3 regions of the Kosakonia sp. SMBL-WEM22 genome follow, and region 2 is predicted to be linked to each of the others. Evidence: riboswitches for the same ligand, from Rfam matches in the RefSeq annotation. Region 2 holds a riboswitch; each other region holds the start of a gene.
The links. Region 2 has a riboswitch for thiamine pyrophosphate ahead of thiC (phosphomethylpyrimidine synthase ThiC). Riboswitches for the same ligand answer to the same signal wherever they lie in the genome.
Positions count from the first base shown of each region.

Region 1: it holds a riboswitch for thiamine pyrophosphate, as region 2 does, so the genes downstream of both, thiM (hydroxyethylthiazole kinase) here and thiC (phosphomethylpyrimidine synthase ThiC) in region 2, are expected to answer to the same signal.
Region 3: it holds a riboswitch for thiamine pyrophosphate, as region 2 does, so the genes downstream of both, thiB (thiamine ABC transporter substrate binding subunit) here and thiC (phosphomethylpyrimidine synthase ThiC) in region 2, are expected to answer to the same signal.

Region 1 is NZ_CP051488.1:3,215,927-3,219,197, reverse strand. Features, by position in the region: gene HF650_RS15490 (LacI family DNA-binding transcriptional regulator) at 1-598, shown strand, start outside; partial or broken gene HF650_RS15485 (Rpn family recombination-promoting nuclease/putative transposase) at 703-1,650, shown strand; TPP riboswitch at 1,727-1,823, shown strand; gene thiM (hydroxyethylthiazole kinase) at 1,859-2,641, shown strand; gene thiD (bifunctional hydroxymethylpyrimidine kinase/phosphomethylpyrimidine kinase) at 2,641-3,271, shown strand, end outside.
Region 2 is NZ_CP051488.1:4,756,594-4,759,864, reverse strand. Features, by position in the region: gene thiC (phosphomethylpyrimidine synthase ThiC) at 1-1,385, opposite strand, end outside; TPP riboswitch at 1,469-1,605, opposite strand; gene rsd (sigma D regulator) at 1,660-2,163, opposite strand; gene nudC (NAD(+) diphosphatase) at 2,243-3,016, shown strand; gene hemE (uroporphyrinogen decarboxylase) at 3,056-3,271, shown strand, end outside.
Region 3 is NZ_CP051488.1:853,970-857,240, reverse strand. Features, by position in the region: gene sgrR (HTH-type transcriptional regulator SgrR) at 1-1,320, shown strand, start outside; TPP riboswitch at 1,357-1,457, shown strand; gene thiB (thiamine ABC transporter substrate binding subunit) at 1,487-2,470, shown strand; gene thiP (thiamine/thiamine pyrophosphate ABC transporter permease ThiP) at 2,446-3,271, shown strand, end outside.

The sequences.
Region 1 (3,271 bases), 1.5 Mb from region 2:
TAATGTTTCGTTTAATCCGGCGGACGGTACCCGTGCGAGCGTCAAACATCTCTATGATTTAGGGCACCGTGATATCGCGCTGTTGGCGGGGCCGGAAAGCTCCGTCTCGGCAAAACTGCGGCTGAAAAGCTGGGTGGATACGCTTGATAGCTACGGCCTGAAACCGGTGAAAGTGTTCCACGGCAACTGGGATGCCCAGAGCGGTTACGCCGGGGCACTGCAGATGCTGCGCGAAACGCCCAACTTTAGCGCGGTGCTGGTGGGGAATGACCAGATGGCGCTTGGCGTGCTGAGCGCATTTCATCAACATCAGATTGCCATTCCCGGCGAGAAATCGGTAATCGGCTATGACGACACCTATGAAAGCTCCTTCTTCCACCCATCGTTAACTACTGTCTCGCTGGATCTCGATTTGCAGGGCAAAGAGGCGGTGCGTCGTCTGCTCGACAGCGGCCACGGCGACGCCGCCCGCAGTTCATCCGTGCTGCCCGCACGGCTGATTGTGCGTCACTCAACCGGCGCATTGCAGGAGCAGAGCGCAAACCTGCAGGAGATCGCCCAGCAGTTAAAAGTCATTGCACATAAGCTGATGAAGTAAAAGGAAAAGTTAATTAATTTTTTTCGGAAAAAGCACATCTGGGCGTGGTCAGGTTTTAATGTTATTTAGAGGGAAAGAACGCAAGCCAGGGAGGCAAATCCTTCATGACCGATACGATCACGCAACGCAAAAAAAAGATCACCCCCACGCCGCACGATGCGGCATTCAAACAGTTTCTGACCAACCCGACGACGGCCAGGGATTTTATCGAAATTCACTTGCCCGCGCATTTACTGGCACTCTGCGATTTACGCACCCTAAAGTTGGAGTCAGGCAGTTTCGTTGAAGAGAACCTGCGGGCTTATTACAGTGATGTGCTCTACAGCCTGAAAACACGCGCAGGGTAGGGGTATATTCATGTATTGATTGAGCATCAATCTACCCCCGATCGCCATATGGCCTTTAGGTTACTACGTTACGCGATTGCCGCGATGCAGAGGCACCTCGATGCCGGACATAAATCGCTACCGTTAGTTATTCCCCTGCTTTTTTATACCGGCAAGCGCACCCCTTATCCCTGGTCAACGAACTGGTTAGAGCTGTTTGTCAGCCCGACAACTGCACAAGAGCTCTATAGCAGCAGCTTTCCGCTCGTTGATGTCTCGATCATCCCGGATAACGAAATAATGAATCACCGCAGTATGGCGGCGCTGACGCTGTTACAAAAACATATCCATCAGCGCGATTTAAGCGAAATTCTGGACCGCCTCGCGACGCTGTTAGTGAACGAACACATCACACGACAGCAATTAGCTTCGCTGATAAACTACCTGGTGTACGTTGGCGAGGCAGCAGATGCGCACGCCTTTGTACGTGAACTGGCGCTCAAGGCGCCACAGCATGAGGACCAATTAATGACAATTGCACAGCAGCTTGAACAAATAGGTATCGCAATAGGCCTTGAGATCGGCGAGCAGCGCGGTATCGAGAAGGGGCGCAAAGAAGAGGCGCTCCGCATCGCCCGGGCGATGCTGCAAAACGGCCTCGATCGCAGCACGGTGATGAGCATGACCGGGCTTACCGAAGCGGAGCTGGCGCAGATTCGCCACTGAGCGCGTTGGCAACTGCGCATTTACACTGTCATCTATCAGCATTAAGCTACTGAACGGTTTCACCACAATTTATTGATGTTATGACTCGGGGTGCCCTTCTTTGTGAAGGCTGAGAAATACCCGTACCACCTGATCTGGATAATGCCAGCGTAGGGAAGTCAGATGCCTGCCCGGCATCCCTTCTTCACGCCGGGCAGGAGCAAAAAAGATGCAACCTGACCTGCTTGATCCTGTGCACGCTGCACACGCGTTACAGCAACTCCGCACACTCTCCCCACTTGTTCACTGTATGACCAATGACGTCGTACAAACCTTTACCGCCAACGTGCTGCTCTCGCTCGGCGCATCGCCAGCGATGGTTATCGATAGCGAAGAGGCGCAGCAGTTCAGCGCCATTGCCGATGCCTTGCTTATCAATGTCGGCACGCTGACGCGCGAGCGCGCAGAAGCCATGCGCGCCGCAATCGAGCGCGCCAACCAGGCACAAACGCCCTGGACGCTCGATCCCGTTGCGGTTGACGCACTCGCGTTTCGCACCACTTTCTGCCAGCAACTCCTCTCTCTGCGACCGGCCGCCATTCGCGGCAACGCCTCTGAGATCCTCGCCCTGGCCGGTATGCCAGGCGGCGGGCGCGGCGTCGATACCACCGACAGTGCGCTGGCGGCGGTGCCCGCAGCGCAGCAGCTGGCACAACAGACCGGCGCAGTCGTCGCTGTGAGCGGAGAGATTGATTACATCACCGATGGTAGAGAAACCCTGAGCGTCAGCGGCGGGGATCCGTTGATGACGCGCGTGGTTGGCACCGGCTGCGCGCTCTCAGCGGTAGTGGCCGCCTGCTGCGCCTTACCGGGTGGGCGGCTCCTCAACGTTGCGTCAGCCTGCCGGATAATGAAGCAGGCGGGTAGCCGCGCGGTGAAGCAGAGCGCTGGCCCTGGCAGTTTCGTCCCCGCCTTTCTTGATGCACTGGCTGCAAATGGGGAGGGGGTATGATGAAACGGATTAATGCCTTAACCATTGCCGGCACCGACCCGAGCGGCGGGGCGGGGATCCAGGCGGATTTGAAAACCTTTTCGGCGCTGGGCGCTTATGGCTGTTCAGTGATCACGGCGCTGGTGGCGCAAAATACGCGCGGTGTGCAGTCGGTGTACCGCATTGAGCCTGCTTTTGTTGCCGCCCAGCTGGACTCGGTGTTGAGCGATGTACGCATCGACACCACCAAAATTGGCATGCTGGCCGAAACGGATATTGTGGAAGCGGTGGCGGAGCGCTTGCGCCATTACCAGGTGCGCAATGTAGTGCTCGATACGGTGATGCTGGCGAAAAGTGGCGATCCGCTGTTATCCCCATCGGCGGTTGCCTCCCTGCGCCAGCATTTACTGCCGCAGGTTTCACTTATCACGCCCAATCTGCCGGAGGCGGCTGTGCTGTTAGATGCGCCCCACGCGCGCAGCGAGCGCGAGATGCGTCAGCAGGGCGAAGCCCTGTTAGCGCTCGGTTGTGAGGCGGTATTGATGAAGGGCGGTCATCTGGACGACGCCGAAAGCCCGGACTGGCTCTTTACTCGCGATGGCGCACAGCGCTTTACCACCGTACGTATTGCAACTAAAAACAGCCATGGTA
Region 2 (3,271 bases):
AGAGTGTAGAAGGGCGCTTCGTGGCAGCTCTCCAGCTCCTCGGTCATATTGCGGCGGATCATCTGCATCGGCACATGGCCGGGGCCTTCAATCATCACCTGCACGTCATACTCCCAGGCGATTTTGGTCAGTTCACCGAGCGTATGTAGCTCGGCGAATTGCGCTTCGTCATTGGCGTCCTGAATCGATCCCGGCCGCAGGCCGTCGCCGAGTGATAAAGAGACATCGTAAGCCGCGCAGATTTCGCAGATTTCACGGAAATGGGTGTAGAGGAAGTTCTCCTGGTGGTGCGAGAGGCACCACTTCGCCATGATCGAGCCGCCGCGCGAGACAATGCCCGTCAGGCGCTGCGCGGTCATCGGCACATAGCGCAGCAGCACACCGGCGTGGATGGTGAAGTAGTCGACCCCCTGTTCCGCCTGCTCCAGCAGGGTGTCGCGGAAGACTGACCAGCTCAGATCTTCAGCGATCCCGTTGACCTTCTCCAGTGCCTGATAGATCGGAACCGTGCCGATCGGCACCGGGCTATTACGCAAGATCCACTCGCGGGTTTCATGAATGTAGCGCCCGGTGGAGAGATCCATCACCGTATCCGCGCCCCAGCGGGTTGACCACACCAGCTTCTCCACTTCTTCTTCAATCGATGAGGTGACGGCAGAGTTGCCGATATTGGCGTTCACCTTTACGAGGAAGTTGCGACCAATGATCATCGGCTCTGATTCTGGATGGTTGATGTTGGCGGGAATGATGGCCCGGCCCGCCGCCACTTCCGCGCGGACAAACTCCGGCGTAATGTTCTCCGGCAGCCGCGCGCCAAACCCTTCGCCCGGGTGCTGTCGGCGCAGCACTTCACTACGAATGCGCTCGCGCCCCATGTTTTCACGCAGGGCGATAAACTCCATCTCCGGGGTAATGATGCCCAAACGGGCATAGTGCAACTGCGTCACGCATTTACCCGCTTTGGCGCGGCGCGGCGTCAGCAGGCCGTTAAAACGCAAGGCATCAAGGCCGTCATCTGCCAGGCGTTGGTTGGTATAGGCTGAACTGCGATGGTCCAGCTCTTCGCTATCATCACGCGCCGCGATCCACGCTGCGCGCAGCTTAGCCAGGCCCTGCTGCACATTGATGGCAATCGCCGGATCGCCGTAGGGGCCAGAGGTGTCATACACCGGCACCGCTTCGTTCTCTTCGTACTGCGGGGCGGTTTTGGAGCCGCCGACAAGCGTCGGGCTGAGCTGGATTTCGCGCATCGGCACGCGAATATCGGGCTGTGAGCCGGTGAGGTAGATGCGGCGGGAGTTGGGGAAAGCGGTGCCTTCCAGCGTATCGATAAAGTGTTGCGCCTGGGCGCGTTGTTCACGGCGTGAACGTTGAGTAGTAGACATAGCTCATTCCAGTGTCAAAGGAGATGGCTTGTCAGACGACGGATGGAGTAATGGCAGCAAACCGCCCGTAAGGGTGGTGTTGAGGATGGATTACTCTTGTTCCCTTCGCAGGTATTAGCCTGATCAGGTTCCGCGGATCCCGAATTAACGGTCTCAGCCTTTTTACACTTCAACTTTCAGCAAGCGTGGGTGTAAAAGAGTGGCACTCCGACAAGAAAAACCCCCGCCCGAAGCGGGGGACTGTTTTTTAAACTACGCGTTAATGCTTAAGAACTCAAGCCGGGCGCGCCATCCCGCTTTCATCATTGGCGCTTTCGCTGAGCTGGTTGTCGTACGCCAGTGTGATCAGCTGATCTTCCAGCGTAAAACGCGCCGCCAGCGCTTCACCGATGTCTGAGAGAGCCTGCTGGAACTCCATGCAGTTATCATCATCGATGGATTGTTCGAGGCTGGAATCATAATGTTTCATGATTTCAACAGTGTTAGCCTCCAGCTGTGGGTAGAGCTGGGTAGCCGCTAAAAGGGGGCTGGCACCTTCCATTTCCTTGATGATGCGTTCATAAATAGTGAAATGACCGGCGGAAAGATATTCAACCAGATTATGGCAAAAATCATCCAGCGCTTTTTCGTTGAGCTGCATGTACGATCCTTTGCCCGGCTTGATCCCCACCAGGTTGTAATAGGAGATAAGAAGCTGCTTACGCTCGTTGAGCCAGAAATCGACAAGCTTGTTACTTCCCCCCAGTCGTTCTGTCAGGCTTTCTAACTGGTTCAGCATAAATGACTCCGCAAAATGTAAGATTAAAAATGATGTAATAATAATGTTAATAACATGCCAGTGAAGCTAAGGTCGCGCAATGGTACAAACTCTTGAAGCTCATCACCGTGGCTGGTGGATAGTCAGCCATGAACAAAAATTATGGTTGCCCGCTGGAGAATTACCACATGGAGAGGCAGGAAATTTCGATCTTGTGGGTCAACCCGCGCAAATTATCGGCGAATGGCAGGGAGAGAGCGTTTGGCTTGTTCGCCAGCAGCGTTCCCACGAGATGGGATCGGTACGTTTACTGATCGATCAGGATACCGCGCTGTTCCAGTTAGCCGGGCGCGGCGTACAGCTGGCCGAGTTTTACCGATCGCATAAGTTTTGCGGCTACTGCGGGCACACCATGCACCCCAGTAAAACCGAATGGGCGATGCTCTGCGACCACTGCCGGGAACGCTACTATCCACAAATTGCCCCCTGCATTATTGTCGCTATTCGCCGCGATGACAGTCTACTACTTGCCCAGCATACGCGTCATCGCAATGGCGTGTATACCGTGCTGGCCGGATTTGTTGAAGTCGGCGAGACGCTGGAGCAGGCGGTAGCGCGCGAGGTGATGGAGGAGAGCGGGATTAAAATCAAGAACCTGCGTTATGTCACCTCTCAGCCGTGGCCCTTCCCGCAATCATTAATGACTGCCTTTATGGCCGAGTACGAGAGCGGGGAGATCGTCATTGATACCAAAGAGCTAATTGATGCTGGCTGGTATCGCTATGACGACCTGCCGCTGCTTCCGCCGCCGGGTACCGTCGCGCGCCGCCTGATCGAGGATACCGTGGCGATGTGTCGGGCAGAGAGCGAATAAGGTGTATATACTGGCGGCCTGACGCTTGAGGAACTGACAATGACCGAACTGAAAAACGATCGTTACCTGCGCGCGCTTCAGCGCCAGCCAGTAGATATGACGCCGGTATGGATGATGCGCCAGGCAGGCCGCTATTTGCCGGAATATAAGGCAACCCGTGCGCAAGCGGGCGATTTTATGTCGCTGTGCCGCAATGCGGAGCTGGCCTGTGAAGTGACGATGCAACCCCTGCGCCGCTACAAGCTGGATGCGGCG
Region 3 (3,271 bases), 1.1 Mb from region 2:
CGCAGTTTTCGCCAGGGGCGGCACATCCTGCGCGTGCTCTACTACCGCCCGCTGCGCAACCTGCTGCCCGGCTCGCCGCTGCGCCGCTCCGAAACCCATATGGCGCGGCAGATATTCAGCACCCTGACGCGCATAAATGAGGAAAACGGGGAACTGGAAGCCGATATTGCTCACCACTGGAAAGCGATCTCTCCCCTGCACTGGCGCTTCTACTTACGCCCCGGCATCCACTTTCACCACGGCCGCGAGCTGGAGATGGCGGATGTTATCGCCTCCCTGCGGCGTGCCAGCGCCCTGCCGCTCTACTCCCATATCCGCGATATCGTTTCGCCGACGCCGTGGACCCTTGACATTCACCTCTTGCAGCCCGACAGCTGGCTGCCGTGGCTAATGGGTCACGTGCCAGCAATGATCCTGCCGCAGGAGTGGGAGACGCTGGCGAACTTTGCCAGCCAGCCGATTGGCACTGGCCCTTACGCGGTAATGCGCAACACCCGCAACCAGCTAAAAATCCACGCCTTTGAGGATTACTTTGGGTTTCGCGCCCTGATTGATGAAGTAAATGTCTGGGTGTTACCAGATGTTGGAGATGAGACCACTTGCGGCCTGACGCTTGAAGGGCCAACCGAGGGCGAAAAAGCGGTGGAGAGCCGTCTCGAAGAGGGCTGCTACTATTTGCTGTTTGACGCGCGATCCAGCCGTGGTGCAAACCCGGCAGTGCGCGAGTGGGTAAGCCGGATCCTCTCGCCAACAAATCTGCTGTGGCACGCCAGCGAACAGAACCAGCGCTACTGGTTTCCCGCCTACGGCTTACTGCCGCGCTGGCACCACGCGCGCCCCGGCAGCGGTGAGAAACCCGCCGGGCTGGAGACGCTGACCCTCACCTTCTACCGCGAGCATAACGAGCACCAGGCCATCGCCCACACCATGAGCACGCTGCTGGCAGAACATGGCGTTAAGTTACTGATTGAGGAGGTGGATTACGATGCCTGGCACCGCGGCGAAACAGAGAGCGATATCTGGCTTAACAGCGCCAACTTCACGCTACCGCTCGATTTCTCGGTTTTCGCTAACCTCTATGAAGTGCCGTTGCTGCAACACTGCATCCCGCGCGACTGGCAGGCGGACGCCGCGCGCTGGCGCGCCGGGGAGATGAACCTGGCGATGTGGTCGCAACAGCTGCTGGCGAGTAAAGCGATTGTACCGCTGATCCATCACTGGCTTCGCATCCAGGGGCAGCGCACCATGCGCGGGCTGCGCATGAATACCCTCGGCTGGTTTGACTTTAAATCGGCCTGGTTTGCGCCGCCGGATCCGTAATGCTTTCAGATTGTTTACCAAATCATTACAATAGCGCCGTTCTCAACGGGGTGCTGCGCTTCACGCGCGTGCTGAGAAAATACCCGTCGAACCTGATCCGGATAACGCCGGCGAAGGGATTTGAGGCTCTCTCAAAATCCTTTGCCACCCATTTATGAGGTGCAAAGTGTTAAAAAAATCGTTGTCACTGCTGCTGTTAGTTGCCGCGCCCGTTTTCGCTAAACCTATCCTGACCGTCTACACCTATGACTCCTTCGCCGCCGAATGGGGTCCTGGCCCTGCGGTAAAAAAAGCCTTTGAAGCCGACTGTAACTGCGAGCTGAAGTTCGTGGCGCTGGAAGATGGCGTCTCACTGCTCAATCGTCTGCGTATGGAGGGCAAAAAGAGCAAGGCAGATGTCGTGCTCGGTCTCGATAACAACCTGCTGGAAGCCGCGACCCAGACCAAACTCTTCGCCAAAAGCGGCGTGCCGGATGACGCGGTTAAGGTGCCAGGCGGATGGAACAATGAGACCTTTGTGCCGTTCGATTACGGCTGGTTCGCCTTCGTCTATGACAAAACCAAACTGAAAAATCCGCCGAAGAGCCTGAAAGAGCTGGTCGAAAGCGACCAGAAGTGGCGGGTGATTTATGAAGATCCGCGCACCAGCACGCCTGGGCTCGGCCTGCTGCTGTGGATGCAGAAAGTCTATGGCGATAAAGCCCCTGAAGCCTGGCAAAAGCTGGCGGGCAAAACCGTTACCGTCACCAAAGGGTGGAGCGAAGCCTACGGCCTCTTTTTGAAAGGCGAGAGCGATCTGGTGCTGAGCTACACCACCTCGCCTGCCTACCACATCATCGAAGAGAAGGAAGAGAACTACGCGGCGGCGAACTTCAGCGAAGGCCACTACCTGCAGGTTGAAGTTGCGGCACGCACCGCCGCCAGCAAACAGCCGGAGCTGGCGGAGAAATTCCTTAAATTTATGGTTTCACCCGCCTTCCAGAGCGCTATCCCTGCTGGCAACTGGATGTATCCGGTGAGCAACGTCACGCTGCCCGCCGGTTTTGACCAACTTGAGAAACCGCAAACCTCGCTGCAATTCTCGCCGCAAGAGGTGGCCGCCCAGCGCGCAGCATGGATAGCCTCGTGGCAACGCGCCGTCAGCCGCTAATCCCCGGCTGGCTGCTTCCTGGCCTCACCGCCGCCACGCTGATGGTGGCGGTGGCGCTGGCAGCCTTTTTCGCGCTGTGGCAAAACGCACCTGTCGGAGGAATATCTGACTTTTTGTCGGACAGCTACCTGTGGCACGTGGTGCGTTTCTCCTTCTGGCAGGCGTTTCTCTCCGCCCTGCTCTCCGTGGTGCCCGCCATTTTCCTTGCCCGTGCGCTCTATCGGCGTCGTTTTCCCGGCCGCCAGTTGCTGCTGCGCCTGTGCGCGATGACGCTGATCCTGCCGGTGCTGGTGGCGGTGTTTGGCATTCTCAGCGTCTATGGTCGCCAGGGGTGGCTCGCCGCGCTCTGCCAGATGCTCGGCATTGAGTGGACTTTTTCGCCCTACGGCTTACAGGGCATCCTGCTGGCGCACCTCTTCTTTAACCTGCCGATGGCCTCGCGCCTGCTGCTGCAAGCGCTGGAGCAGATCCCCGGTGAGCAGCGCCAGCTGGCAGCCCAGCTCGGGATGCGCGGCTGGGCCTTCTTTCGCTTTGTCGAGTGGCCCTGGCTGCGCCGCCAGATCCCGCCGGTGGCAGCGCTGATCTTTATGCTCTGCTTCGCCAGTTTCGCCACTGTACTGTCGCTCGGCGGCGGCCCGCAGGCAACCACCATTGAGCTTGCCATCTACCAGGCGCTCAGCTTTGATTTCGATCCCGCCCGCGCGGCGATGCTGGCGATAATCCAGATGATCTGCTGCCTCGGGCTGGTGCTGTTAAGCCAGCGGATGAGTAAAGCTTTCGCCGTCGGCAGCCATCATATTC